DNA from 2 places in the Actinomadura luteofluorescens genome. Region 1 is predicted to be linked to the other one. Evidence: riboswitches for the same ligand, from Rfam matches in the RefSeq annotation. Region 1 holds a riboswitch; the other holds the start of a gene.

Region 1 (13,984 bases):
CTCGGGCGGGATGAGGTCGTGCCGGCCCGCGATGAACTCCTGCACCCAGATCTTGGCGCGGATCAGCGGCCGCCTGAGCCTCGTCTCGCGCCGGACGGCCCGCTGGTAGCGGCGCGAGCCGGGGTCGTAGCGCCAGCGCGACCAGGGCGAGCCGGGCCGCGCCACCCGGATCGCACCGAAGATCAGCAGCGCGGGCACGAACAGCCCGAGCAGCCCCGTCCAGATCTTGCCCTTCAGCAGCGTGACCACGGCGAGGACGAGGTTGACCGCGAGGGAGGCGACGTAGACGCGGGTGATCAGTCCGGTGCCCGGGTCGGGCGCGATGCCCTCGTAGCCGAGGGGGCGGATGCCGAGCAGCAGCAGCCCGGTCACCGCCATGGCGACGAACACGGCGTCGACGGACGCGCGGCCCTTCTCCGTCCAGTAGACGTCGCTGAGGTGCAGGATCAGCGCGAACTCGTCCAGGACGAGGGCGGAGCCCATGCCGAACACCACCGCCGCGGCGAGGTCGAGGCCGACGTAGGCGTCCGGGACGGCGAGGCTCGCCACCCCGCCCATCAGCATCAGCACCACGCCGAACACGACGTGGTGGATGTGCACGTCGCCGGCCTTCACGTTCCGGAACCACCAGCGCACGTCCGCGCGGATCAGCCGGACGTTCACCCGCGTCAGCACGAAAGTGACCATGAACGCGACGAAGAAGCCGAACAGCGGAAGCCGCCCGGTCGCCACGATGCGTTCGTCGAACATCTCGATCATCTGCCCCCCGCCTCCTCAATGATGCACCGTGACATGCGCGGATATCGTGGGACCCTGCCGACGATCAAGGAGAGAGCCGCCATGAGCCGCATCGTGGACCGCTGCGATCCCGGATACCGGGCGTGGATCGCCGAGGCGATCCGGCTCGTGGACGCCGACGCCAACCGCAGCGCCGACACGCACCTGCACGTGTTCCCGCTGCCGCCGGAGTGGGGCATCGACCTCTACCTGAAGGACGAGTCCGTCCATCCCACGGGTTCGCTGAAGCACCGGCTCGCGCGGTCGCTGTTCCTGTACGGGCTGGCGAACGGCTGGATCCGCCAGGACACGACGATCATCGAGGCGTCCAGCGGGTCGACGGCGGTGTCGGAGGCGTACTTCGCGCGGCTGCTCGGCCTGCCGTTCGTCGCGGTCATGCCCGCCACCACCAGCCCGGAGAAGATCCAGCTCATCGAGTTCCACGGCGGCCGCTGCCATCTGGTGGCCGACCCGTCGGCGATCTACGAGGAGTCGCGGCGGCTCGCGGCGGAGTGCGGCGGCCACTTCATGGACCAGTTCACCTTCGCCGAGCGGGCGACGGACTGGCGCGGCAACAACAACATCGCCGAGTCGATCTTCGAGCAGATGCGGCTGGAGCGGTTCCCCGAGCCGTCCTGGATCGTGGTGGGCGCGGGCACCGGCGGGACGTCCGCGACGATCGGCCGGTACGCCCGCTACCAGCGGTTCCAGACGCGGCTCGCGGTCGTCGACCCCGAGGGGTCGGCGTTCCACGGCTCGTTCGCCGACGGCGATCCCGCCCGGACGGCGGCGGGCTCGCGGATCGAGGGCATCGGCCGTCCCCGCGTCGAGCCGTCGTTCCTGCCGACGGTGATCGACCGGATGATCCGGGTGCCGGACGCGGCGTCCATCGCGGCGATGCGCTGGACGAGCGAGGTCAGCGGCCGCGGCGTCGGCGGCTCGACCGGCACGAACATGTGGGGCGCGGCCGAGCTGATCGCGCAGATGCGGGCCCGCGGCGAGCGCGGCAGCGTCGTCACGCTCATCTGCGACGGCGCCGAGCGCTACGCGGGGACCTACGGGTCGGACGCGTGGCTGGCGCGGCAGGGCCTCGACATCGCCCCCTACCGGGCCGCGCTGGACGGTTTCCTGAAGACCGGCACGATGCCGGACGTCACCCGGTGACGCGGATCGGATTGAACAGGTCGGCGTAGATCAGCAGGCCGCCCATGACGATCAGGACGACGGCCATCACGTAGGTGACCGGCAGCGCCTTGGCGACGTCCACGTAACCCGGGTCGGGCCTGCGCAGGATCCGCGCGAACGCCTTCTTGATCGCTTCCAGGAGGGCGCCGGCGATGTGCCCGCCGTCGAGCGGCAGCAGCGGGATGAGGTTGAACAGCCCGACGGCGAGGTTCAGCGAGCCGAGCAGCATCACGAAGAAGGAGACCTTCTGCGTGCCGGTGAAGTCGTGGGACGCGGCGACCTCGCCGCCGATCCGGCTGACGCCGACGACGCCGATCGGCCCGTTCGGGTCGCGCTCGTGACCGCCGAAGGCGGCGTTCCACACGCCGACCATCTTCTGCGGCATGCGCACCAGCGCGCCGACGGTGCGCGCGGTCAGGTCGCCCATGGTGCTCGCGACCGCGCCGGGCCCCTGCCGCTCGATCCCGCTGGACGGGGTGATGCCGAGGAACCCGACGTTGACGACCTTGTCCTCGTCCTTGAGGTCGTACATCTGGTTGCGGGTGATGGGGACGTTCAGCCGCACGTCCCTGCCGTCCCGCCGGACGGTCATCGGGACGGTCTTGCCGCCGTCCTCGCGGATCAGCCGCTGCAGCTGCGGATACTCGTCGATCTTCTTGCCGTCGAAGGCCACGATCCGGTCGCCGGCCTGGAGGCCGACCTGCCGCGCGGGCGTCGGCGCCGCGTTCGCGGGGCACTCGGTGACCTTGGCGCTGGCCGGCACCATGCACTCGGCCACCTCCTTGATCACCGGCTGCGGCTGGTTGACGCCGATGCCCATCAGCAGGATCGCGAAGAACATCACCGACAGGAGCAGGTTCATCGCGGGCCCGCCGAACATGATGAGCATCTTCTGCCACCACTTCTTGGCGTAGAACACGCGGTCGCCGTCGCCGGGCCCGACCTCCTCCAGCGAGGCGCCCCGCGCGGACTCGATGAGTCCCTGCCACGGCCCGGTGCTGATCCGCCGCACCTGCCCCGGCGCGTCGCCCTTGCGCGGCGGCAGCATGCCGATCATGCGGATGTAGCCGCCGAGCGGGATCCATTTGACGCCGTACTCGGTCTCGCCCTTGGTCTTCGACCACATGGTGGGCCCGAACCCGACCATGAACTGCGTGGTCCGCACCTTGAACAGTTTCGCGAAGGTGAAGTGCCCGAGCTCGTGCAGCGCGATGGAGACCAGCAGGCCGAAGAAGAGGATCAACGCTCCAGCCAGGTAGTAGACCATGCGGCGTGCCCTCCGGGTCCGTCCACCCCGCACCCGGGGGTGATCTCCGACAACCAGTTCAGAGTACGTTACGGCCCGCGTTCCGGTTGAAGCGAACGCAGAAGCCGCACGCGCCGGAGGCCGCTTTGATGCGCGGTGCTAACCCGCCCGCGCGTCATTGGCACGGGAGCCCGTATCCACGGGAAGGGCCGACCCCGCATCATGAGCCCCCACCCGCCCCACGGAGGTTCCCTTGAAGCGCGGTCACATAGCGGCAACGGCGCTGATCCTGCCCCTGGCCCTGGCCGGCTGCGGCGGCGACGACGGCAAGCCGACGAGCGCCTCGTCACCCCCGCCCCCGACCGCCGCGACGACGGCCCCGTCCACCCCCAAGCCCGGCAAGGGCACCGAGACGACGCCCCTGCCCCCGGCCCAGTCCAAGGCGGTCAAGGCCTTCAACGACTGCATGCAAAAGCAAGGCGTCCAGATGCCGACCCCCAACCCCACGAGAACCCCCGCCCCCGACGAGCTACAGAAGATCAGAACCGCCCTCCAAACCTGCGTGAAGTCCATGTCCACTCCCCCCACCCCCCACTAAACAAAGACGCCCACCCCCAAACCGCCGAAGGCGACCCGAACCCCCACCCGCGCAACGCCGAAGGCGACCCGAACCCCAACCATCGTCCCGAGCCGAAGCGGGGGAGACCGCAACACCAACAAGGAGCGCAACAGCCGAGACGACCCGGGCCAAGGGACTGGCGGAACAGGCGCACCCCAGCAGCACCGTCTAACGAAGCCACCTCAGCCGCCGCCTCAGCCCCGCGACAGCCTCAACACTCGCGATCGCGTCCAAAGGCAGGTTCGAGCTTGCGAGAACCTGATCGCGCAGCGAGCCGCCAGGCGAGCCGGAGCGATGCAGCGATCGCACGCGTTTTTTCAGGTCGGGGCCCCCAAGGCCCCGACCTGAAAAAAAGCAATGAACACTGCTAGCCTTCTTCGACAGCTGATGATCCCGTGCGGGAGAGTCCCTCGCAGCCGGTGGGGGACGCCGAAGGAGCAAATCCTCCCCGGAACCTCTCAGGCCCATGGACCGCACGGGCCAGGCGACCTCTGGAAAGCGGGGACCGTGGTCCCCCGCCGAAGGTGAAAGCCGGCCGCGTTGCGGCGGGTGAAGCTCTCAGGCGCCGATGACAGAGGGGGAGGCACCGATACGCCCGGTGCGCGAGTGGGACGATGGACCACGCGCGCCCGTGACGAAGGAGCCGATCCCATGTCCGCCGATCCGACCGTGAAGAAGACGCCGCTGCACGACGTCCATGAGGACCTCGGCGCGAATCTCGTCGATTTCGCGGGCTATCTGATGCCGCTGCGCTACGCGAGCGAGACCGCCGAGCACCAGGCCGTCCGCACGGGTGCGGGGCTGTTCGACCTGTCGCACATGGGGGAGATCTTCCTCTCGGGGCCGGGCGCGGGGGCCGCGCTGGACTTCGCGCTGGTCGGGAATCTGTCGCCGATGCCGGTGGGCAAGGCCCGCTACACGATGATCTGCGGGCACGACGGCGGCGTCCTGGACGACCTGATCGTCTACCGGCTCGCCGACGAGACGTGGATGGTGGTGGCGAACGCCGCGAACGCCGCCGTGGTCCGGGAGGCGCTGGTCGAGCGCGCCGCGGGGTTCGAGGCCGCGGTGGACGACCGGTCCGACTCGTACGCGCTGATCGCGCTGCAGGGGCCGCGTTCCCAGGGGATCCTCGAGGGGTTCACGGACGCGCCGCTGGGGGACCTGAAGTACTACGCGATCCTGGCGGGGCGGGTCGCGGGCGTGGACGCGCTGGTGGCGCGCACCGGGTACACGGGCGAGGACGGGTTCGAGCTGTTCGTGGACGCGGCCGACGCGGTCGGGTTGTGGCGGGCGCTCGCGGCGGTGGAGGGGGTCGTCCCGGCGGGGTTGTCGGCTCGTGACACGTTGCGCCTGGAGGCGGGGATGCCGCTGTACGGGAACGAGTTGACGGCGGAGACGACGCCGTTCGAGGCGGGCCTCGGCCGGGTCGTGAAGCTGGACAAGCCAGGCGATTTCGTGGGGAAGTCGGCTCTGGCGGCGCAGGCGCAGACCCCGCCGGGCCGTAGGCTCGTGGGACTGGTCGCGCGGGGGCGTCGCGCGCCCCGCAAGGGGTACCAGGTGGTCACGTCCGGCGGCGCGCCGTGCGGAATCGTGACGAGCGGCGCCCCGTCGCCCACACTGGGCACGCCGATCGCCATGGCGTACCTCGACAGCGGCGTCGAGGAGGCGGGCCTCGCCGTGGACGTCCGCGGCCGGCAGGAGCCGGTGGACGTGGTGGCCCTGCCGTTCTACAAGCGTCCCTGATCTGCAAGCGTTCCTGAACAAGTTGTCCGGCGGTGTGGGGCGCGCCCCCACAGTGGAAAGAGAGAAGTGATCGTGAGCGTTCCGGAGGAGCTCCGCTACAGCGAGGAGCACGAGTGGGTGTCGGGCCTCGGTGGCGAGGACGGCATCGTCACGGTCGGCATCACCGCGCACGCCGCCGACGCCCTCGGTGAGATCGTCTACATCGAGCTGCAGCCGTCGGAGGGCGACGCCGTCGAGGCGGGCGAGCCGTGCGGCGAGGTGGAGTCGACCAAGTCGGTCAGCGACCTCTACTCCCCCGTCAGCGGCGAGATCACCGCGGTGAACACCGCGGTGGTGGACGAGCCGAAGGTCATCAACGACGACCCGTACGGCGAGGGCTGGATCTTCAAGGTGCGGATCTCGGAGGAGCCGGGCGACCTGCTCGACTCCGCCGCCTACGACAAGCTGATCGAGGAAGCATGAGCCTGAACGACTCCCTCGCGACGGCCGATCCGGAGGTCGCCGAGGCCGTCGCGGCGGAGCTGCGGCGCCAGCAGGGCACCCTGGAGATGATCGCGTCGGAGAACTTCGCGCCCGTCTCGGTGCTGGAGGCGCAGGGGTCGGTCCTGACGAACAAGTACGCCGAGGGGTATCCGGGGCGCCGCTACTACGGCGGCTGCGAGTTCGTCGACGTCACCGAGCAGCTCGCCATCGACCGGGCGAAGGCGCTGTTCGGCGCCGAGCACGCGAACGTCCAGCCGCACAGCGGGGCGCAGGCCAACACGGCGGTGTACTTCGCGCTGCTCCAGCACGGCGACACGATCCTCGGCCTCGACCTCGCGCACGGCGGGCATCTCACGCACGGGATGCGGCTGAACTACTCCGGCAAGGTGCTGAACGTGGTGCCGTACCACGTCCGCGCCGAGGACGGCCTGGTCGACATGGACGAGGTCGCCTCGCTCGCGGCCGAGCACCGGCCGAAGATGATCGTGGCGGGCTGGTCGGCGTACCCGAGGCAGCTCGACTTCGCCGCGTTCCGGCGGATCGCCGACTCGGTCGGGGCGCTGCTCATGGTCGACATGGCGCATTTCGCGGGCCTGGTCGCGGCGGGGCTGCACCCGTCGCCCGTCCCGCACGCCGACATCGTGACGACCACGACGCACAAGACGCTCGGCGGCCCCCGCGGCGGGCTGATCCTCGCCCGCGAGGAGTACGGCAAGAAGATCAACTCGGCGGTGTTCCCCGGGATGCAGGGCGGCCCGCTGGAGCACGTGATCGCCGCGAAGGCCGTCGCCCTGAAGATCGCCGCGTCGGAGGAGTTCCGTGCCCGGCAGGCGGCGACGGTGGAGGGCGCGAAGCTGCTCGCCGAGCGCCTGCTCGCCGAGGACTCCGCCAAGGCCGGCGTGAGGGTGCTGACCGGCGGGACGGACGTCCACCTCGTGCTGGTCGACCTGGTGGACTCCGAGCTCACCGGGCGGGACGCCGAGGACCGCCTGCACGACATCGGCATCACGGTCAACCGCAACGCGGTGCCGAACGACCCGCGTCCGCCGATGGTGACCTCCGGTCTGCGCATCGGCACCCCGGCCCTGGCGACCCGCGGTTTCACCGCCGAGGACTTCGCCGAGGTCGCGGACGTGATCGCGCTGGCGCTGCAGCCGTCCTTCGACCGGGACGCGCTCGCGGCCCGGGTGAAGGCGCTGGCCGACAGGCACCCCCTGTACCCGAACCTGTGACGTTCCGGCGCCCCCTCCCCCGGCCGGGGTTCCCCTCCGGGGGAGGGGGCGCGGCTACAACGAGGTAGCTATGGCCATCAGCGTTTTCGACCTTTTCAAGATCGGTATCGGTCCGTCGTCGTCCCACACGGGCGGGCCGATGGCGGCGGCGCACCGGTTCGCGCGGGGCCTCCAGAGTGACGGGCTGCTGGAGAAGACCGCGTCCGTCGCCGTGACCCTCTACGGGTCGCTCGGCCTCACCGGCAAGGGCCACGGCTCCGACAAGGCCGTCATCCTCGGGCTGGAAGGCGACAAGCCGGAGCTCGTCGACGTCGACCGGGTGGACGAGCGGCTCGCCGCGATCCGCGAGCGCGGGGCCCTGCGCCTGTTCGGCGACCACGACGTCCCGTTCGTGGTCAACGAGCACCTGGTGTTCGAGCGCAAGGAGTCGCTGCCCGGCCACCCGAACGGGATGCGCTTCACGGCTCTGGACGCCTCGGGCGAGGAGCTGCGCGCCAAGGTGTACTACTCGGTGGGCGGCGGCTTCATCCTGGACGAGAACGCCACCGGCGCCGACCGCATCAAGCCCGACGACACCGTCCTGCCGTACCCGTTCGACACGGCCGCCGAGCTGCTCGAACGCTGCCGGGAGACGGGCCTGTCGATTTCCGCGCTGATGCTGGAGAACGAGAAGGCGTTCGGCCGCGGCGCCGCCGAGATCCACGACGGGCTGCTCGAACTCTGGGAGGTCATGCGCGCCTGCGTCTCCCGGGGCTGCACCCGCGAGGGCCTCCTGCCGGGCGGGCTCAAGGTGCGCCGCCGCGCTCCCCAGCTGCACCGCCAGCTCTCGGTCGAGAAGGCGTCCGATCCGCTCCACGCGATGGACTGGATCACCCTGTTCGCGCTCGCCGTCAACGAGGAGAACGCCGCGGGCGGCCGCATCGTCACCGCCCCGACCAACGGCGCCGCGGGCATCATCCCGGCCGTCCTGCACTACTACGACCGGTTCATCCCGGGCCGGGACGACGAGGGCGTGGTGCGGTTCCTGCTGACCGCGGGGGCGATCGGCGTGCTGTTCAAGCAGAACGCCTCGATCTCCGGCGCCGAGGTGGGCTGCCAGGGCGAGGTCGGTTCGGCCTGCTCGATGGCCGCCGCCGGGCTCACCGAGGTCCTCGGCGGCACCCCGGAGCAGGTGGAGAACGCCGCGGAGATCGGGATCGAGCACAATCTCGGCCTGACCTGCGACCCCGTCGGCGGCCTGGTGCAGGTGCCCTGCATCGAGCGCAACGCCGTCGGTGCCGTGAAGGCCATCAGCGCCGCCCGGATCTCGCTGCGGGGCGACGGCCGCCACTTCGTCTCGCTCGACAAGGCCATCAAGACCATGCGCGACACCGGCCGCGACATGCTCGACAAGTACAAGGAGACCTCGCGCGGCGGCCTCGCCGTCAACGTCATCGAGTGCTGAGCTCCGGCGCTACCGGAGCGGGATGTCGAGCCCGTGCTCGCCGGCGGGGCGCGGGCCGTGGATGCGGTCGCCGGAATCCACGGCGACCCCACCGCCGCCGCCCGTGCCCGCGCCGGCACCGAACTCCTCCTGGACAGGAACGCCCGGGGTTGACCCTGCCGTTGGCGGCAGGGTTGCACGCTGGCGCCATGGAGACGAACTCACACGACAGGGTCGTTCTGGTCACCGGCGCGGGAACCGGCATCGGACGGGCGACGGCCCGCATGTTCGCGGCCGAGGGCGCCCGGGTCGTGGCCGTCGGACGGCGGCCCGAACCGCTGGCCGAGACCGCGCAGGGACACCCCCGGATCGAGCCCCTCGCCGCCGACATCACCGGCGACGGCGCCGCCGAGGAGATCGTGCGCAGGGTGACGGACGCGCACGGACGGCTGGACGTGCTGGTCAACAACGCGGCGGTCGTCCGGAGCGGAACCCTGGAGACGCTCGCTCCGGAGGCGATCGCGCCGCAGCTCGCGACGAACCTGGTGGCGCCCGTCCTGCTGACCCAGGCGGCGCTGCCTGCGCTGGACGGCGGCGGGGTCGTCGTCAACGTCAGCACGTCCGTCGGGCAGCGGGGCTGGCCGGGCAACGCGTTCTACGCCGCCACCAAGGCGGCGCTGGAGACGCTCACGCGCAGCTGGGCGCTGGAGCTCGCGCCGCGCGGCATCCGGGTGGCCGCCGTGGCGCCCGGTGCGATCGCCACCCCGATCGGCGCGCACCAGGGCCTGTCCGCCGAGCGGCTGGCGGCGCTCCGGCGGTGGCAGATCGAGCACACCCCGCTCGGCCGCGTCGGGCGCCCCGAGGAGGTCGCGTGGGCGATCACGCGCCTGGCCTCGCCGGACGCCTCGTTCGTCACCGGGGCCGTCCTCGCGGTGGACGGAGGGGCGGTGGTCGCCTGAGCCAGAGAGCCGACCGCCTGGTAGAACCGGGGGCGGAGGTGGTGGCGGTGCGGATCGGCGAGCTGGCGCGGATCACCGGGACGACGCCGCGGGCGCTGCGGCACTACGAGGAGGCGGGGCTGATCACGTCCCGGCGGGCGGACAACGGGTACCGGATCTACGACGGGAGCGCGGCCGTGCGGGTCCGCAACATCCGGGAGCTGCTCGCCGTCGGCCTCACGCTCGACGACGTGCGCGCGTTCTCGGTCTGCCTGGACGGCGACGTGGCGGCCTCGCCCCCGTCCGAGCGGGGCCTCCGGATCGCACGCGACCGCCTCGCCGTCCTCGACGCCCGCATAGCCGCCCAGACCAGGGCCCGCGACCACCTGGCCACCGCTCTCGCCCAGGCGGCCGACCGCCGCCCCGCCCCGGCCCGCTGACGCGCGCCCGCCGGCGGGTGTCCTGGAATATCCGGTTCCGCCGCTCCCCGGAACCGTGTGAGGATCACCGCATGCCGATCGATCCGCACCTGCTCGCGCTGTTCTTCGTGACCTCCGTCATCGCCATGGTGATCCCCGGTCCCGACATGCTGTTCGTCCTCGGGTGCGGCATGCGCGGCGGCCCGCGGGCGGGGCTGCTCGCCACGGCCGGGGTCGCGACGAGCGAGGCCGTGCACGTCGCCGTGGCGGCGGCGGGGCTGGCGGCGCTCTTCGCGGCGGTGCCGGTCGCGTTCACGGTGGTCCGGGTCGCCGGGGCCGCCTACCTGATCTTCCTGGGCGTGCAGACCCTGCGGCACCGCAGGGACGTGGACGCGGCGCCGGCGGGGGTCTCGGGGCGGCGGGCGTATCTCAACGGGCTGCTGACCAACCTGCTGAACCCGAAGATGGTCACCTTCACCATCGCGTTCCTGCCCCAGTTCATCGATCCCGGGCTCGGGCACGTGTGGGCGCAGTTCGCGATCCTCGGCGCCGTCCTGATCGCGCTGGAGTTCCTCGTGGACGGCACGGTCGGCGTCCTCGCCGGACGCATCGGAGACTGGCTGCGCCGCCGGCACACCGCCCGCCGGCGACTCAACGCCACCGTGGGCACGCTGTTCATCGGCCTCGGCGTCCGCCTGGCCGCCGAGCGCTGACACCGTGCCGCCACACCCCCGCCCCGCCGGTCGCGGGCGGGGTCAGGGGCGGGCGCCTCGGCCGGTCGGGGAGTGGGCGCCGCGGCGGGCCTCGCCGCCGCAGTGACGGCAGACGACCTGGGGGCTGACGGCCTCGCCGCAGGAGTGGCGCCAGCTGACGGGCGGGTCGTCCGGGTGCAGATGCCGGTCGCCCCAGGCCATCAGCACGAGCAGCACGTCGCACAGCTCCATGCCCGCGGGCGTGAGGCGGTACTCGTAGCGCACCGGGTGGTCGCTGTAGCGCTCGCGGCTGATGATGCCGTTCGCCTCCAGCTTGCGGAGGCGGGCGGTGAGGATGTCGCGGGACGCGCCGGTGTTGCGGACGATCTGGTCGAACCGCCGCACCCCGTAGCTCAGCTCCCGGATCGCCAGCAGACTCCAGCGCTCGCCGACCAGGTCCAGGGTGTCGGCGATCGAGCACTCGCGCGGATCGGCGTCCTTCGGCATACCGGGAAGCCTAGAGCCTGTCTCGAAGTGGCCTGGGCAGGGCACGTCAGAGCCGCTCCACGATGGTGGCGTTGGCCAGCCCGCCCGCCTCGCACATCGTCTGCAGGCCGAACCGGCCGCCGCGGTCCTCCAGGGCGTGCAGCAGCGTCGTCATGAGGCGGGCGCCGCTCGCGCCGAGCGGGTGGCCGAGGGCGATCGCGCCGCCGCGCACGTTGACGCGGGCGAGGTCGGCGCCGGTCTCGCGCGCCCACGCCAGGACGACCGGGGCGAACGCCTCGTTCACCTCGAACAGGTCGATGTCGTCCAGCGTGAGGCCCCCGCGCTCCAGCACCCGCGCGGTCGCGGGGATGATCGCGGTGAGCATCAGCAGGGGGTCGTCGCCGGTCACGGCGAAGGCGTGGAAGCGGGCGCGCGGGCGCAGGCCGAGCCGCGCGGCGACGTCGGCGCCCATGACCAGGACGGCGGCGGCGCCGTCGTTGACCGGGGAGGCGTTGCCCGCGGTGATCTTCCAGCCGATCTCGGGGAACCGCTCGGCCGTCCGCTCGTCGTGGTAGGCGGGCTTCAGGGCGGCGAGGGCCTCCGGCGACGTCCCCGGGCGGACGGTCTCGTCCCGCTGGCCCGTCCAGGCGACCTCCCGGTCGAACTCGCCGTTCTTCCACGCCTCGGCGGCGCGGCGGTGGGACTCGAAGGCGTAGGCGTCGAGCTCCTCCCGCGACAGGTCCCAGCGGGCGGCGATCAGCTCGGCGCTGATGCCCTGGCCGACGAGCCCGCCCGGGTAGCGGTCGGGGAGCAGCGTCCCGAACGGATCGCTGCCCGGCAGGACGCTCGATCCCATCGGGACCCGCGACATCGACTCGACCCCGCACGCGATGGCGATGTCGTAGGCGCCGCTCTGCACGCCCTGCGCCGCGATGTGCAGGGCCTGCTGGGACGAGCCGCACTGCCGGTCGACCGTCATGGCGGGGACGCTCTCGGGGAACCCGGCGGCGAGGACGGCCGTGCGGGTGAGGTTGAGCGCCTGGTCGCCCGCCTGGGTGACGACGCCGCCGATCACGTCGTCCACGGCCGCTGGGTCGATGCCCGCCCGCTCGACCAGGGACGTCAGCGTCCGGGCCAGCAGGTCGGCCGGATGGTCGCCGTGCAGGGCGCCGCCGGCCCTGCCCTTGCCGAGCGGCGTGCGCACGGCCTCCACGATCACCGCGTCGCGCATGGAACCCACCTCCGTTGCGTTTTCCAACTCACTCCGGAAGTATCCGCTCGGCGAACCGGGGAGCACAATCCACCGCAAAGGTGAGTTGGATTACACAACTAAGCAGGCGAAAACCCGGGGGCCGTAGCCGATCGCCACGACCCCCGGGTCTTCGGGCCGCTCAGCGGGAGGGGCCCATGCCGTTGTCCGTCTATACCCTCCATGCGTCGAAGAGCCCCTCGGTGGAGCCGCCCGAATGTCGTCGGTCGGACAAGCGTGCCTCCTGATCTCCTCGACGTCGCGTTCCCTTTGGACATTAGCCCCACAAGCCGACATAGACCCAAAATGGGAATTCAAGCCGCCGTCAAGCATCGGGGCCGCCGACCCGACGCGACCGTCTAGCCCTTGTACATCTCCCGCATCTTGCGCGCGGCGTCGCCCGGTTTGCGCTTCGGCCCCTTGCCCGTGGCCTCCTCGCCGCGGCGCGGCCGCTTCTCGCGCTCCGGTTCGGACTCCGCCTTGCCCGTGGGCTTCCCGGGCTTGCCAGGCTTGTCGTTCACGACAACTCCCCCGATGTCGTTCCAACTGTCGGTCCATAAGTACCCCGTCTAGCGGGGATAGAAGCGCACCTCGGGGCGGCCGACCTGGCCGTAGTGGGGGCGGCGGTCGGCCAGCCCGTTCTCCGCCAGGTACTCCAGATACCGGCGCGCGGTGACCCGGGAGACGCCGGTGAGGTCGGCGGCGGCCGCCGCGGACAGGCCGTCGGCGGACGAGGCCAGCACGTCGGTCACGGCCTGGAGCGTCTCGCCGCTCATCCCCTTGGGCAGCGCGTGGCGGTCGGGGGTGCGCAGGGTGGCGAGCATCCCGTCCACGTCCGCCTGCCCGCTGACCTCCCCCGAGCCCACCGCCTGCTCCCGGAACCGCGCGTACCGGACGAGCTTGTCGCGCAGCGACGCGAACGTGAACGGCTTCAGCAGGTACTGGACGATGCCGACCGCCACGGCGGTGCGGATCACCGCGAGGTCCCGCGCGGACGTCACGGCGATCACGTCCACGTCCCGTCCCCCGGCGCGCAGCGCGCGGCAGACGGTGAGGCCGTGCGTGTCCGGCAGGTAGAAGTCCAGCAGGACGACGTCGACCTGCGTCCGCTCGCAGAACCGCAGCGCGTCCGCCCCCGAGTGCACGACCCCGGCGACGGTGAACCCGGCGACCCGCTCGACGTAGGTCCGGTGCGCCTCCGCCGCCACCGGGTCGTCCTCGACGACCAGCACTCTGATCACGCTTCACCGTCCCCGCGCCGGGACCCGGCCGCTCGCGCCGCCAGGGGCAACCGGACCGTGAACACCGCGCCGCGGCCGGATCCGCTCGCGCTCACCCGCACGTCACCGCCGTTGCGGCGGACGGCCTGGCCGACCAGGGCGAGGCCGAGGCCGTGCCCGACCGGGCCGCCGGACGCCTTCGTCGTCCAGCCGCGCCGGAACATCGCGGGCACGGCGGACGGGTCCACGCCAGGCCCGCTGTCGGACAC
Region 2 (13,984 bases), 3.2 Mb from region 1:
GCGCCACGATCTTCGCCAGCGAGGACGTCCTGGAGGAGGCCGGCGTGGCCATCCCCGACGAGCAGGAGGACGAGGTCGAGAAGTTCCGCGAGTTCCTCGACACGATCTCCCCGGAGGACTTCGGCCGCGCCGGATAGGCCGCCCCCACGCCGGACGGGCCGCCCCTGCGCCCACCCCGAGGTGGGCGATTCCCGTGGCGTATGTCACTCTGGAGTGCGAGTTCATGCCATGGGGCGAATGGTCGCCCATTGCGCCGGACCTGGCGGTTTTTGCGGGGGAACCATCGGGGTATGGACTGCGTGGGTGGCGAAGGTGCGCAGTTTGCCCACGTGAAGCCGGTTCATCCGGGCATGCGACGCGCCGACGGTGAACGTTGACCACACCCTGACCGGCACCTACCGTGCTGGTGGAACACCCGTGGTGTAATTCGTCAAACCCCCTTGACGAACCGCCGCGGGATGATAGAAGCCGGAGGTCCGCGTGGCGGTGAGCAGCGGCGAGGGCAAGGCGACCCCCGACAGGCGCGTGGCGTCCCGCCGTGCCGGAGAGCAGGGTCTGCTCTTCGACACCCAGGTGTCGGTGCCGCCGGAGGATGTCGGCTACCGCGGCCCGACGGCGTGCGCCGCGGCGGGGATCACCTACCGGCAGCTCGACTACTGGGCCCGCACGAAGCTGGTCGAGCCCAGCGTGCGGTCGGCGCAGGGGTCCGGCAGCCAGCGGCTGTACAGCTTCCGCGACGTCCTGGTCCTGAAGGTCGTCAAGCGGCTCCTGGACACCGGCGTCTCGCTGCAGCAGATACGCACGGCCGTCTCCCACCTGCGCGACCGCGGCGTCCAGGACCTCGCCCAGATCACCCTGATGAGCGACGGCGTCAGCGTCTACGAGTGCACCTCGCCCGACGAGGTCGTCGACCTCCTCCAGGGCGGGCAGGGCGTGTTCGGCATCGCGCTCGGACGGGTGTGGCAGGAGGTGGAGGGCAGTCTGGCGGAGCTGCCCGCTGAACGCGCCTCCACCGGCGACGACGACCCCGCCGGACAGCACCACGACGAACTGGCCGACCGGCGGCGCGCCCGCCGCACCGGCTGAGGCCGGGCCTCAGAGCGCCTCCTTGCGCTGCAGGAAGGCGAACGCCCCCCACCCCGGCAGGACCGGCAGCCACAGCGTCAGGAGCCGGTAGAGCAGCACCGCCGACGTGGCCGTCTCCGCCGTCAGCCCCGAGATCGTCAACGCCAGCGTGAGCGCGCCCTCGACGGCCCCGAGCCCGCCCGGCGTCGGCGCCGCCGACCCGACCGCGTTGGCGGTGAGGAACACCAGCACCACCGTCGTCCACGGCAGCGACCCGCCGAACGCCCGGACCGACGCGTCGAGGCACAGCGTGAACGCCAGCGTCAGCAGCAGGGTTCCGCCCATCCCGGTGGACAGCTTCTTCGGCGACTGCAGCACGTCCACCAGGCGCGGCACCACGCCGGAGAACATGGCCCTCAGCCGGGAGGCGACCACCCTCCGCACCCGCGGCACCGTCAGCGCGAGCCCCGCGAGCAGCCCCAGGCCGAGCACCGCGAGGACGATCGTCCGGGACGGGGCCAGGTCCTGCGTCGCCTTCGCCGTCGAACCGGTCAGGAACCCGAACAGCACCAGCAGCAGGATGTGGGTGACCATCCCCACGAGCTGGGAGGCGCCCACGCTCGCGACGGCGAGGGCGGGCCGGACGCCCGAGCGCTGCAGGTAGCGCGTGTTGACGGCGACGCCGCCTACGGCCGCCGGCGCGACCAGCTTCACGAACGACGCCGCCAGCTGCACCAGGACCGTCCGCCACAGCGGCAGCCGCTCGGGGACGAACCCCATCAGCATGAACGCGGCGGCGACATAGGTGAGCGCCGCCGCCCCGAGGGCCGCCGCCACCCAGTGCCAGCTCGCCGTGGCCGCCAGACGGCCGATGTCCAGGCTCGTCACCTGCGGGATGACGATGTACGCCGCGACCGACAGCGCCACGATGCTGACGATGGTCCGGGGCCGGAACCGCTCCAGCTTGGCCGGGGGCGCCTCCGTCTCCGGCTTCAGCCGGACGATCTGCTCCCGGATGCGGGTCAGCAGGTCCTTGTGGCGCCGCAGCGCGGTGCGGGTCTCCCGCGACAGCGCCACCCGCTGGAGCAGCGGCACCGCCCCGCCGAGGGCCTCCTCGCCCAGCACCGGCGCCGCGGTCCGCACCGCCCGCTCCGGCCCCGTGCGCAGCGCCAGGGTCGTGAGCAGCTGCGCGAGGTCCAGGCGCAGCGCCAGGTCGCCGGCCGCGGTCTCCCCGGACCGCAGGTCGGTGAGGTAGGCGAGGCCGTCGTCGCCGACCAGGACCGCCTCGCCCTCCAGCCGCCGGTGCGCGAGCCGCCCCGCCTGCAGGGACCGGAACTGCCGCCACACGTCCGCCAGCAGCTCGTCGGTGACCTCCCCGTCGGGGACGTCCCCGAGCCGCCGCCCCGGGACGTGCTCGTAGGCCAGCAGCGCCGCCTCGGTGCCGACCTCGCACGTGCCGACGAGCCGCGGCGTCCGGGCGCCCGCGGCGTCCACCGCGTACGCCATCAGCGACTCCAGTTCCAGGGACCGGCGCAGCGACCGCAGCGTCCGCCCCGTCGTGGCGCCGCGCAGCCGCAGCAGCCGCCAGACCCGGTACAGCAGCCCGGCGGTCTGCTGGTCGCGGTCCAGGACGCGGACCTCGATGTCCCAGTCGCCGTGCGCCCCCCGGCCCGCCGGGAGCCGGGCGCCGTACCCGTCCTGGGGGCAGGAGGCGAGGGCGACGCCGTAGCGGCGGCTCTCGTCGGCGGCGTGCGCGTCGTCCAGGCGCGCCCCCCGCTGCGGGCGCAGGCCGAGCCGTTCGAGCGCGGCCACCACGGCCGCGCCGGACGGGCGCGGGTTCGGCGTCCCGACCGCGTAGAGGGTGCCGTGGCCGATGGCGCGGCCCAGCAGGTAGGTGGCCGCCAGCGCGGCGACGGAGGCGTAGGACGCGGTCAGCCCCGTCAGCGCCGCCAGCCCGATCATGGTCCAGGTCGCGGCCTGCCAGCGGGCGCGGCCCGCCATCCCGACCGCGCTGACGAACGCGATCACCGGGGCGATGTCGGTGTGCACCGGCGCGGTCTCGGTGCCGCCCCAGATCAGCGAGTCGAGCACGCCGCCCGGCGCGGCCCGCACCACCAGGTCGTCCAGGCCCACCGTGACGCCGAAGGCGATCATCGCGGCCAGCAGGGCGATCGCGACGCGCATGCCGTCCTTGTGGAACAGCCGCTCGATCGCGAACGCGATCGGGACGGCCAGCACCCCGAAGCTGGACACCAGCGTCGCCAGCGTCAGCAGCGGCCGCGGCGCGTGCGCGGTGCCCTGCGCGATGTCGGTCTGCAGGCCGTGGGTCGTCTGCTGCGCGATCGACACCAGCAGCATCACCGCCGCCAGCCCCACCACGGACGCCGCGAACCGGATGGCGTCGGAGGGCCGGCGGATCCGGTACGGCTGGGCGGGCTCGTCGACGGGCGCGGCCGCGGCGGCGCCCTGCGCCGGGCGCACCGCGCCGTCGTGGGTCTGTGTCACGCCGTACCGCCGCCCTGACCATCCGCCATCGTGATCAGCGTCCCAGACCCGGCGGCGCGCCGTCGAGTCGCGGGGCCGCCGCCGGGACGCGCGTCCATCCCGCAGCCTCATCTCCCCGCCCCCGTGCGGCCCGGAACCGTCGCGTCCCAGGTGAGTCAGCACATGGTACTCGCCGGTACGGCCCCGGCGCCCGGCGGCGCGGCCCCTTGCGGCGGGCCGGAACGACGTCGCGGACGCGCCTTTGGGTAGGGTTCGACCTAGGACATGCCGTCGACCCTGTGCGGGAGAGACCCCACGCCGCCAGCGTGGGGCGCCGAAGGGGCAACCTCCCCGGAACCTCTCAGGCAAAAGGACCGCGCGGGCGAGGCACCTCTGGAAAGCAGGCGCCGGTCCCCCCACGGGGGCGGGCGGCTCACCGAAGGGGAAACCCCGCCGCGCGGGTGAAGCTCTCAGGTGCCGATGACAGAGGGGGAGACCGGCCCGCCGGCCAGCGCCGGCGGCGCACCTGAGCGACCGCAGCAGCCAGGAGGCCCTCCATGACCGCCCAGTTCTTCGCCCCCGTGGCCGCGCCGCAGCATCCGCGGTCGGCGTTCGCCGACCGGCATGTGGGCCCCTCGCCGGACGACCAGGCGAGGATGCTGGCCGCCATCGGCTACTCCGGCGCCGAGGCGCTGATCGACAAGGCGGTCCCCGCCGCGATCCGCACGTCCCGGCCGCTGGACCTGCCGCCCGCGCTGAGCGAGACGGCCGCGCTGGACCGGCTCCGCGAGCTGGCGTCCCGCAACACCGTCCTGACGTCCATGATCGGGCTCGGCTACCACGGGACGACCACGCCCGGTGTGATCATGCGCAACGTGCTGGAGAACCCGGGCTGGTACACCGCCTACACCCCCTACCAGCCGGAGATCTCCCAGGGGCGCCTCGAAGCCCTGCTGAACTTCCAGACGATGGTGGGCGACCTGACCGGGCTGCCCGTCGCGAACGCCTCCATGCTGGACGAGGGCACCGCCGCCGCCGAGGCCATGGCACTCGCGCACCGCGTCTCCAGGCGCAAGGAGCCCGGGACGTTCCTCGTGGACGCCGACGCCCTCCCGCAGACGATCGAGGTCGTCCGGACCCGCGCGATCCCGCTCGGCATCGAGGTCGTCATCGCCGACCTGTCCGGCGGCCTCCCGGACGGCGACTTCTTCGGCGTGCTGCTGCAGTACCCGGGCGCGTCCGGCGCCGTCCGCGACCTGGAACCGGTCATCGCGCAGGCCCACGAGCGCGGCGCCAAGGCCGTCGTCGCGGCCGACCTGCTCGCGCTGACGCTGCTCCGCCCGCCCGGCGAGTCCGGCGCCGACATCGCGGTGGGCTCCGCGCAGCGGTTCGGCGTCCCCTACGGGTTCGGCGGCCCGCACGCCGGCTACATGGCGGTCGGCGAGGGCATCCAGCGCCAGCTCCCCGGGCGGCTCGTCGGCGTGTCCGTCGACGCGGACGGCGCCACCGCCTACCGGCTGGCGCTGCAGACCCGCGAGCAGCACATCCGCCGCGAGAAGGCCACCAGCAACATCTGCACCGCCCAGGTCCTGCTCGCCGTGATGGCGAGCATGTACGCCGTCTACCACGGCCCCGAGGGCCTGGCCGCGATCGCGCAGCGGACGCACCGCCGGGCCGCCGAGATCGCCGCGGGGCTGCGCGCCGGCGGCGTCGAGATCGTGCACGACTCGTTCTTCGACACCGTCCTGGCCCGCGTGCCCGGCCGCGCCGCCCAGATCGTCGCGGCGGCCCGCGAGCGCGGGATCAACCTGCGCCCGGACGGCCCCGACCGGGTCGCGATCGCCTGCGACGAGACGACGCTGCCCGAGCACGTCACGGCCGTGCTGGACGCGTTCGGCGCCGCCGCGGCCGGCGACGTCCCCGAGGCGTTCCCGGACGTCCTGCGCCGCGAGAGCCCCTACCTGACCCACCCCGTCTTCCACGCGCACCGCTCCGAGACCGCGATGCTGCGCTACCTGCGCAGGCTCCAGGACAAGGACATCGCGCTCGACCGCTCCATGATCCCGCTCGGCTCCTGCACCATGAAGCTGAACGCCACCGCCGAGATGGAGCCGATCACCTGGCCCCAGTTCGCCGACCTCCACCCGTTCGCGCCGCTCGACCAGGCGGCCGGCTACGTCGAGCTGATCGGCGAGCTGGAGGGCTTCCTCGCCGAGATCACCGGGTACGCCAGGGTCTCCGTCCAGCCGAACGCCGGCTCCCAGGGCGAGCTGGCCGGCCTGCTCGCCATCCGCGGCTACCACGCCTCCCGCGGCGAGGAGCACCGCGACGTCTGCCTGATCCCCTCCTCGGCGCACGGCACCAACGCCGCCAGCGCCGTCATGGCCGGGATGCGGGTCGTCGTCGTCACGTGCGACGAGGGCGGCAACGTCGACCTCGACGACCTGCGCGCCAAACTCGCCGCGCACGGCGACCGGCTCGCGGCGATCATGGTGACCTACCCGTCCACGCACGGCGTCTTCGAGGAGACGATCACCGAGGTGTGCGCGGCCGTGCACGAGGCCGGCGGCCAGGTCTACGTCGACGGCGCCAACCTCAACGCGCTCGTCGGCCTGGCCCGCCCCGGCGAGTTCGGCTCGGACGTCTCCCACCTCAACCTGCACAAGACGTTCTGCATCCCGCACGGCGGCGGCGGCCCCGGCGTCGGCCCGATCGGCGTCCGCGAGCACCTGGCCCCGTTCCTGCCCAACCACCCGCTGCGCGAGGAGGCCGGCCCCGGCACGGGCGTCGGCCCCATCTCCGCGGCCCCGTGGGGATCGGCCGGCATCCTGCCGATCTCCTGGGCCTACATCGCGATGATGGGCCCCGACGGCCTGCGCGCAGCGACCGAGGGCGCCATCATCGGCGCCAACTACCTCGCCGCCCGCCTCGCCCCGCACTACCCGATCCTCTACACCGGCCGCAACGGCCTCGTCGCGCACGAGTGCATCGCCGACCTCCGCAAGATCACCAAGGAGACGGGGGTCACCGCCGAGGACGTCGCCAAGCGCCTCATCGACTACGGCTTCCACGCCCCCACCCTCTCCTTCCCCGTCGCCGGCACCCTGATGATCGAGCCCACCGAGTCCGAGGACCTCGCCGAACTCGACCGCTTCTGCGACGCCATGATCGAGATCCGCCGGGAGATCCAGCGCGTCGCCGACGGCGGCTACGACGCCGACGACAACCCCCTCAAGAACGCCCCCCACACCGCCGCCTGCCTCGTCTCCGACGACTGGAAGCACGCCTACACCCGCGAGGAGGCCGCCTACCCCCTCCCGTCCCTCCGGGAGAACAAGTACTGGCCCCCCGTCCGCCGCATCGACCAGGCCTACGGCGACCGCAACCTCGTCTGCTCCTGCCCGCCCCCCGAAGCGTTCGAGGACTGAATTGGATTGTGGTTGTTCTGGGTGAGGCGCCTGGGGGCGCCTCACCCAGAACAACCACGTGCGATCGCTGTGTTTATTGCAGTGCTCTCCTCCTTCGGGCCTGGCGGCCCTCCATCGTCGGGCACCGCGTGCGATCGCTGGCATCGCTTCGACTCGCCTGGCGGCTCGCTGCGCGATCAGGTTCTCGCTTTGCTCGAACCTGCCTTCGGACGCGATCGCGGTGGTTCGGGTCGCTGGTGGCTTGGGGGTGGGCTGGGCGCCGTTCACGTCGTCTTGATGGTCGGCGATGATCGCGCGGGCCTGGGGGCCGCCGGTTGGGTGCTGTCGCGCGTGGCGCCGGGCTTGGCGGGGCGCGGGGGCGGCACGGGCGATGGATTTGTGATCTTGCTTGGGTTTTGGGTGTCGTCGCGGGACGGGGGCGGCGCGGATCGCTACGCTCTTTGCGGACCCCGACCCCCAGAGGGCAGAAGAGCGATGATCGAGTCTCCGGACGCGGTATCCGACGACGCGGCGCGACTGTGCGAGGAGGCCCGCGGCCTCGCCGAGGACGGTGAGGCCGAGCGGGCCGCACTGCTGTTCGAGAGGGTGCTCGCACTGGGCGACACCCCGTTCCGGGCGCGGGCGGCGCTGGGGCTGGCGGTCGTCCTCGACGACGCCGGGCACGTCGAGCGCGCCCGGGAGGCCGACCGGGCCGCGATCGCCACCGCCGACCCCGAGTACGGGCCGCGCGCCGCCTACCACCTGGCGCTCACCCACGAACGGGCCGGCGAGCAGGAGCGGGCGGCGCCCGCCTGGCGGGTCGTGGTCGACTTCGGCAACCCCGCCTACCTGCCGCCCGCCCACCTGGCCCTCGCCCGGATCGCCGACGACGCCGGCGACTTCGACACCGCCCGCGGCCACTGGGAGGCGGTGATCGCGACCGGGGACGCCGAGTACGGGCCGCCCGCCGCGCACGACCTGGCCCAGCGGCTGCTGGAGCGCGACGAGCCCGCCCGGGCCCAGCGAGCCCTGACCGCCGGGCTCAAACTGATCGACCGGGGCACCGACCCCTACGCGTACGGCAGGCTCGCCGTCGCGCTCGGCATCTCCTACCTCGACCAGGCGATCGGCGCGTTCGGCGCGGCGCTGGGGGAGGAGCCGACCGACCCGGAGGTCGGGCCGCTGGCCACCGAGCTGCTCGCGCGGACGCTGCCGCTGCGGGGGCGGGGCGCCGAGGCGGGCGAGGTGTGGCGGCGGGGGCTCGCCGAGCCCGGCACCGCCGGGCAGGTGCGGGCGCGGCTGCGCCGCGACTTCGGCGACTCCGACGACGACGGCGACCTGTGGTGGGAGCCGGTCGTCGAGCACGCCGTGTCCGACGGGACGCTCCCCGCCCTCGCCGGCGAGGCGTTCGGCGCCCTCGACCACATGTACGCGCTGCTCGCCGTCCGGTACGCCGAGCGCCGGGCGGGCGACGCCCGCGAGACCCTCGGCAGTGCCGTCCGGGTGCCGGGCGGCTACGCGTGGGGGCCGCTGCTGCACGAGAGCTTCGCCGAGCGGTTCCGCCTGGCGACCGGCTCGGCCGCCCCGGACCTGACCGAGGGCTAGGCGGTTTTTTCGCAGTCCCGGCCACTTCGCTCGCCTGGCGGCTCGCTGCGTGACCGTGCCTGGGCGAACGCGGCATCGCTTCGCGATCTGCCCGGTTCCGCTCGCCTCCGGCCTCGCTACACCGGGCAGTTCACGCGTTCGCGCGCGCTTCGAGACAGGCGCTAGCCGGCGATGGCGCGCTCGGCGATCACCTTGGTGATGCGGGCGCGGACGAGGTACTCGGTGGGGACGGCGTTGCGCCGCCCGAACTCCTCGGCCCGGTCGGCGCCCATGTAACGGCCGCCGATGACCGTCGCCCAGCGCAGCACCTCGTCCAGGTCCTCGACGAGGGACGCCTCGGCCTGGATCAGCACGTACGAGTACGGCGGCGTCTGGTCGTCGACGCACACGGACAGGCGCGGGTCGCGGGCGAGAACGCGGCCCTTGACGCTCTGGCGGCCCGTGTTGAACAGCAGGTCGTCGCCGTCGAGGACGAACCAGATCGGCGTCACGTGCGGCGTCCCGTCCTTGCGGGTCACAGCGGCCTTGCCCGTCCGGGTGCCCTCCATGGCGAACGCGCGCCACTCGCTGTCGGTCATCGTCTCCATAGGCCCAGTCTGCCGCACGGCCCCTCCGCGGCCGCCGCTACCGTGAGTCATATGAAGGTCGCGACGGTGCATGGGCCCGCCGAGGTGCTGCTGGACGAGGTAAAGGATCCGGCGTTCCTGCTGGTGCTGACGCACGGCTCGAACGGGGGAGTGGAGGCGCCCGACCTGCTGGCGGTGCGGGCGGAGGCGTTGCGGCTCGGCGGCGCCGTCGCGCGGGTGACGCAGCCGTTCCGGCTCGCCGGGCGGCGGGCGCCCGGCCCGGCGGCCAAGCAGGACGAGGCGTGGCTGGAGATCGTCGCGGTCCTGCGCGAGAGATTCGGGGACGTCCCGCTGGTGCAGGGCGGCCGCAGCAACGGGGCGCGGGTGGCGTGCCGGACGGCGGCGGCAGCCGGAGCGGCGGGCGTGGTGGCGCTGGCGTTCCCGCTGCACCCGCCGGGCAGGCCGGAGAAGACCCGCGTGGACGAGTTGCGGTCGGCGGGGGTGGAGGTCCTCGTCGTCAACGGCGACCGCGACCCGTTCGGCGTGCCCGCCCCCGTGGACGCGGCGGAGGTCGCGGTCCTGCCGGGAGAGCGGCACGACCTCGGCAAGGATCCCGCGGCGGTCGGCCGGGCCGTGGAGCCTTGGCTCAGACGTTGGACGGCCCGTCCGGTGCGGACGGGCCGGAAGTAGGGTCGCTCCGGGCCCGGTGCGGGCCCAGAGGCCGGTGGTGGGCGGGCGTGCCCCCGAGGATGATCACCCGTTTGAACTAGTCCCCCGTGGAGACCGCTCAAGCGGCGGACGTGGCCTGCGCGTCCGTCGGCCGGTGCGGCGCGATGACTCCCCCGTCGGGCAGCAGCTCACCGGTGTCCTCGAACAGCACGACTCCGTTGCACAGCAGGCTCCACCCCTGCTCGGGGTGCGAGGCCAGCGTGCGGGCGGCGTCGCGGTCGGGTGCGTTGTGGGAGGGACAGAGCGGCTGGTGCGGGCACATGGCGTGCCTCCGGTCTCAACTACTGGTCGGTCGTGGTGCTTTCCTGTTCTGACGCACCCCAGTGTGGAGTGGTTCGCCCCCACCGGCCATAGCCCGTTGGGACGGTTGTCCATTGGTACCGGAGTACCGGACGGATGTGATCCCTCCCACTCCGGGGTGCCACGCAGTAGCGTCCCGCCCGCGCGATAACGGACGAAGAACGACACGCCGCCGGAGCCTGAAACCCCTACGATGTTCGGCGGGGGAACGGGCTTTGCAGGGGTTGGGGGAGTGAGGCCGGTGCGGGTCGCGCTGTCCGTCGCGTGCTTCGAGGACGTGCTGTTCCCCGGCACCGCGAAGGCCGTGACCGTGCTGCTGGAGCGGCTCGGGCACGAGGTGGCGTTCCCGCCGGGGCAGACGTGCTGCGGCCAGTTCCACTGGACCGCCGGCTACCACCGCGAGGCCGCCGGGCTCGCCCGGTCCCACGCCGCCGCGTTCGAGGGCTGCGAGGTCGTGGTGGCGCCGTCCGCGTCGTGCGCCGCGACCGTCCGCGCCGACTACCCGAAGATCGCCCGGGCGGCCCGGGACCCCGGCCTGGCGCGCGCCGCCGAGGGCCTCGCCTTCTACGAGCTGACGGAGTTCCTCGTCGACGTCCTCGGGGTCACCGACGTCGGCGCGTACTTCCCGCACCGGGTCACCTACCACCCGTCCTGCCGGTCTCTGCGCACCCTCGGCGTCGGCGACCGGCCGGTGCGGCTGCTGCGCTCGGTGCGGGGCCTCGACCTGGTGGAACTGCCGTCCGCGGGGGAGTGCTGCGGGTTCGGCGGCGCGTTCGCGATGAAGAACGCGGACGTGTCGGTCGCGATGGTGGCCGACAAGGTCCGGCACGTCCGCGACACCGGCGCGGAGGTGGTCTGCGCGGTCGACGACTCGTGCCTGGCCCACATCGGCGGCGCGCTGTCGCGGCTGCGCGGCGGCGTCCGGACGATGCACCTGGCCGAGATCCTCGCGGAGACGGGGCCGGCGTGACGGCCTCCTCTCCGGGGACGACGCCGTCCTCCTCAGGCAGGAGCGGGCCCGTGCCGAGGCCGAAGTTCGCCGCCGCCGCGCGGCCGGAACTGGCCGACACCCGGTCACGCCGCAACCTGCGCGGCGCGACCGCCGCGTTGCGGGGGCGGGAGGCCGCCGCGGCGGCCGGGACCGCCGACTGGGAGGACCTGCGCGAGGCCGGGCGCGCCATCGGGGACGGCGCGCTGCTCGACCTCGACGCCCACCTGGAGGAGCTGGAGCGGGCCGTCACCGAGGCCGGCGGCACCGTGCACTGGGCGGCGGACGCGGCGGAGGCGCGCCTCGTCGTCACCGGCCTGGTCCGCGCCACGGGCGCCAAGGAGGTCGTCAAGGCGGCCTCCGCGACGACCCGGGAGATCGGCCTGAACGACGCGCTGGCCCGCGCGGGCGTGACCGTCCGCGAGACCGGCGTCGCCGAGATGGTCGTGCAGCTCGGCGAGGACGCGCCGTCCCACCTGCTGTCCCCGGCCGCGCACCGCGACCGCGCGGAGATCGCGGAGCTGCTCCGGCGGGCGGTCCCGGGCGCGGGGCCCGGCCTGGCCGACGATCCCGAGGCGCTGGCCGCCGCGGCCCGCACCCACCTGCGCGACCGCTTCCTGCGCGCCCGCGTCGCGGTCACCGGCGCGAACTTCCTGGTGGCCGAGACCGGCACCCTGGTCCTGCTGGAGTCCGAGGGCAACGCGCGGATGTGCCTGACGCTCCCCGAGACGCTCATCAGCATCGCCGGTATCGACAAGGTCGTCCCGACATGGGATGACATGGAGGTGTTCCTTCAGCTCCTCCCGCGCTCGTCGACCGGCGACCGGATGACCCCGTACGTGTCGTCGTGGACGGGCGTGACGCCGGGAGACGGGCCGCGCGCCTTCCACCTCGTCCTGCTCGACAACGGCCGCACCCGCGCCCTGGCCGACGAGGTCGGCCGCGCCGCCCTGCGGTGCATCCGCTGCTCCGCCTGCTCGAACGTCTGCCCCGTCTACGAGCGGACGGGCGGGCGCCCCTACGGGCCCGTCCATCCCGGCCCGATCGGCGCGGTGCTCACCCCGCTGACGCGCGGCGTGGAGAGCGCCGCCGACGCCTCGCTGCCGTACGCGTCCACGCTCTGCGGCGCCTGCGCCGACGTCTGCCCGGTGAAGATCGACATTCCGGACGTGCTGGTTCACCTGCGGGGGAAGGTGGTCGAGTCGCGCCGGCGGCGTCCGGTTCCGACGCCCGAGATGGCGCTGATGCGCGGTCTCGCCTGGACGATGGGCGACCCGCGCCGCCACGAGGCGGCGGTGCGGCGCGGGGTCCGGTGGGCGCGGCTGCTGTCGCGCGGAGGGCGGATCCGCCGCCTTCCCGGCCTGCTCGGCAAGTGGACCGAGGCCCGCGACCTTCCCGCGCCGCCGGCCGAGAGCTTCCGCGGCTGGTGGGACAGGACGCGCGCATGAGCTCGCGCGAGGAGGTGCTGCGCCGGGTCCGCGAGGCGCTCGGCGGGGCCCGCGGCACGAGTTCGCCGGTGCCGCGCGGCTACGCCCGGCGGCTGCCCGCGGCCGACGCCGAGACCCGGGCCGACGTCCTCGCGCTGTTCACCGAGCGGGCCGCCGACAACCGCGCGGCGGTCCGGCACGTCGCCGCGGACGAGGCGGGCACGGCCGTGGCGGCCGCGCTGTGGGGGCGGGAGGCCAAGCAGATCGTCGTCCCGGCCGACCTGCCCTTCGGGTGGCTCGCCGAGCTGGACGGCGTGCGGGCGCTGGCCGACGCCCCGGCTCTCGACCTCGACACGCTCGCCGGGTCGGACGCCGTCGTGACCGGCTGCGCGGTGGCCGTCGCGCAGACGGGCACGGTCGTCCTGGACGGCGGACGGGCGCAGGGCAGGCGGGCGCTCACCCTCGTCCCCGGCCACCACCTGTGCGTGGTGCACGCCGACCAGATCGTCGGAACGGTCCCGGAGGCGGTCGGGCGGCTCGACCCGGCGCGCCCGCTGACGTGGATCAGCGGGCCGTCCGCGACCTACGGCATCGAGACGGCGCGGGTCGAGGGCGCCCACGGCCCACGGCACCTGGAGATCATCCTCATCGAGGACTGACCGGTTCTAGCGCACGCCGCCGAGGACGACGCCGAGGCCCGCGCGGAAGCGGGCGTCCCAGTCGACCGCGCCGCCCTCGCCGCCCTCGCCGGAGGCGATCCGGGCGGCGGCGCCGTCCTCGGCGGTGCCGCGCACCTCGAGGGCCGCGTGGCCGATCACGTAGCCGAGCAGGGTGTGCGCGGCGACGGCCGCGGCGTCCTCGGCGACGCCGCCGCGGCGCAGCACCTCCCGCAGCGAGGCGAGGGTGGCGGTGAGCGCGGCCGGGTTGCGGCGCGTGACGACCAGCGGGAGGACGCCCGCGTGGGCCAGCAGGCGCTCGCGGTAGCCGCCCGCCCACGCCCGCAGGACGTCCTGCCAGCGTCCGGCGGCCGACGTGTCGGCCGGGGCCGCCGCGACGTGCGCGACCAGGCCGTCCAGGAGCTGCTCCTTGCCGCGGGGGAGGTGGTGGTAGATCGCCATCGCCTCGACCTCCAGCGCGTCGCCGAGGCGGCGCATCGTGAGGCGGCCGAGTCCCTGGCCGTCCACGATGTGCAGGGCCGTCTCGATGATCCGCTCGGTGGACAGCGGGGTGCGGTTCTGGGCGTTGATGCTGGGCTGCCTGACCATGAGGAGAGACCTTACTACGTAAAGGGCCGAAGCCGGGTGTCCGCCGCCACAACACGCCGGGACCCCGCGTACGCTTACCTCGATCGAACATTGCACGACCGTCGAGGGAGTACCGCCATGCCACTGGGCCGCCGGGTGAGCAAGGACG

What was found. Region 1 has a riboswitch for glycine ahead of gcvT (glycine cleavage system aminomethyltransferase GcvT). Riboswitches for the same ligand answer to the same signal wherever they lie in the genome.
Region 2: it holds a riboswitch for glycine, as region 1 does, so the genes downstream of both, gcvP (aminomethyl-transferring glycine dehydrogenase) here and gcvT (glycine cleavage system aminomethyltransferase GcvT) in region 1, are expected to answer to the same signal.

The regions. Positions count from the first base shown of each region.
Region 1 is NZ_JACCBA010000001.1:6,202,031-6,216,014, reverse strand. It holds gene BJY14_RS29010 (hypothetical protein) at 1-759, opposite strand, end outside; gene cds1 (L-cysteine desulfhydrase Cds1) at 841-1,941, shown strand; gene BJY14_RS29000 (M50 family metallopeptidase) at 1,931-3,229, opposite strand; gene BJY14_RS28995 (hypothetical protein) at 3,462-3,806, shown strand; glycine riboswitch at 4,216-4,311, shown strand; glycine riboswitch at 4,316-4,405, shown strand; gene gcvT (glycine cleavage system aminomethyltransferase GcvT) at 4,479-5,573, shown strand; gene gcvH (glycine cleavage system protein GcvH) at 5,646-6,035, shown strand; gene glyA (serine hydroxymethyltransferase) at 6,032-7,288, shown strand; gene BJY14_RS28975 (L-serine ammonia-lyase) at 7,359-8,732, shown strand; gene BJY14_RS28970 (SDR family NAD(P)-dependent oxidoreductase) at 8,921-9,670, shown strand; gene BJY14_RS28965 (MerR family transcriptional regulator) at 9,718-10,089, shown strand; gene BJY14_RS28960 (LysE family translocator) at 10,161-10,781, shown strand; gene BJY14_RS28955 (winged helix-turn-helix transcriptional regulator) at 10,824-11,267, opposite strand; gene BJY14_RS28950 (thiolase family protein) at 11,314-12,477, opposite strand; gene BJY14_RS28945 (hypothetical protein) at 12,855-13,016, opposite strand; gene BJY14_RS28940 (response regulator) at 13,065-13,736, opposite strand; gene BJY14_RS28935 (sensor histidine kinase) at 13,733-13,984, opposite strand, start outside.
Region 2 is NZ_JACCBA010000001.1:9,360,372-9,374,355, forward strand. It holds gene BJY14_RS43010 (bifunctional nuclease family protein) at 1-137, shown strand, start outside; gene BJY14_RS43015 (MerR family transcriptional regulator) at 481-1,086, shown strand; gene BJY14_RS43020 (lysylphosphatidylglycerol synthase domain-containing protein) at 1,096-3,570, opposite strand; glycine riboswitch at 3,842-3,936, shown strand; glycine riboswitch at 3,937-4,046, shown strand; gene gcvP (aminomethyl-transferring glycine dehydrogenase) at 4,107-6,977, shown strand; gene BJY14_RS43030 (tetratricopeptide repeat protein) at 7,452-8,561, shown strand; gene BJY14_RS43035 (PPOX class F420-dependent oxidoreductase) at 8,723-9,148, opposite strand; gene BJY14_RS43040 (alpha/beta hydrolase family protein) at 9,200-9,817, shown strand; gene BJY14_RS43045 (DUF5999 family protein) at 9,915-10,118, opposite strand; gene BJY14_RS43050 ((Fe-S)-binding protein) at 10,398-11,126, shown strand; gene BJY14_RS43055 (lactate utilization protein B) at 11,177-12,592, shown strand; gene BJY14_RS43060 (LutC/YkgG family protein) at 12,589-13,230, shown strand; gene BJY14_RS43065 (TetR/AcrR family transcriptional regulator C-terminal domain-containing protein) at 13,237-13,836, opposite strand; gene BJY14_RS43070 (plectin) at 13,954-13,984, shown strand, end outside.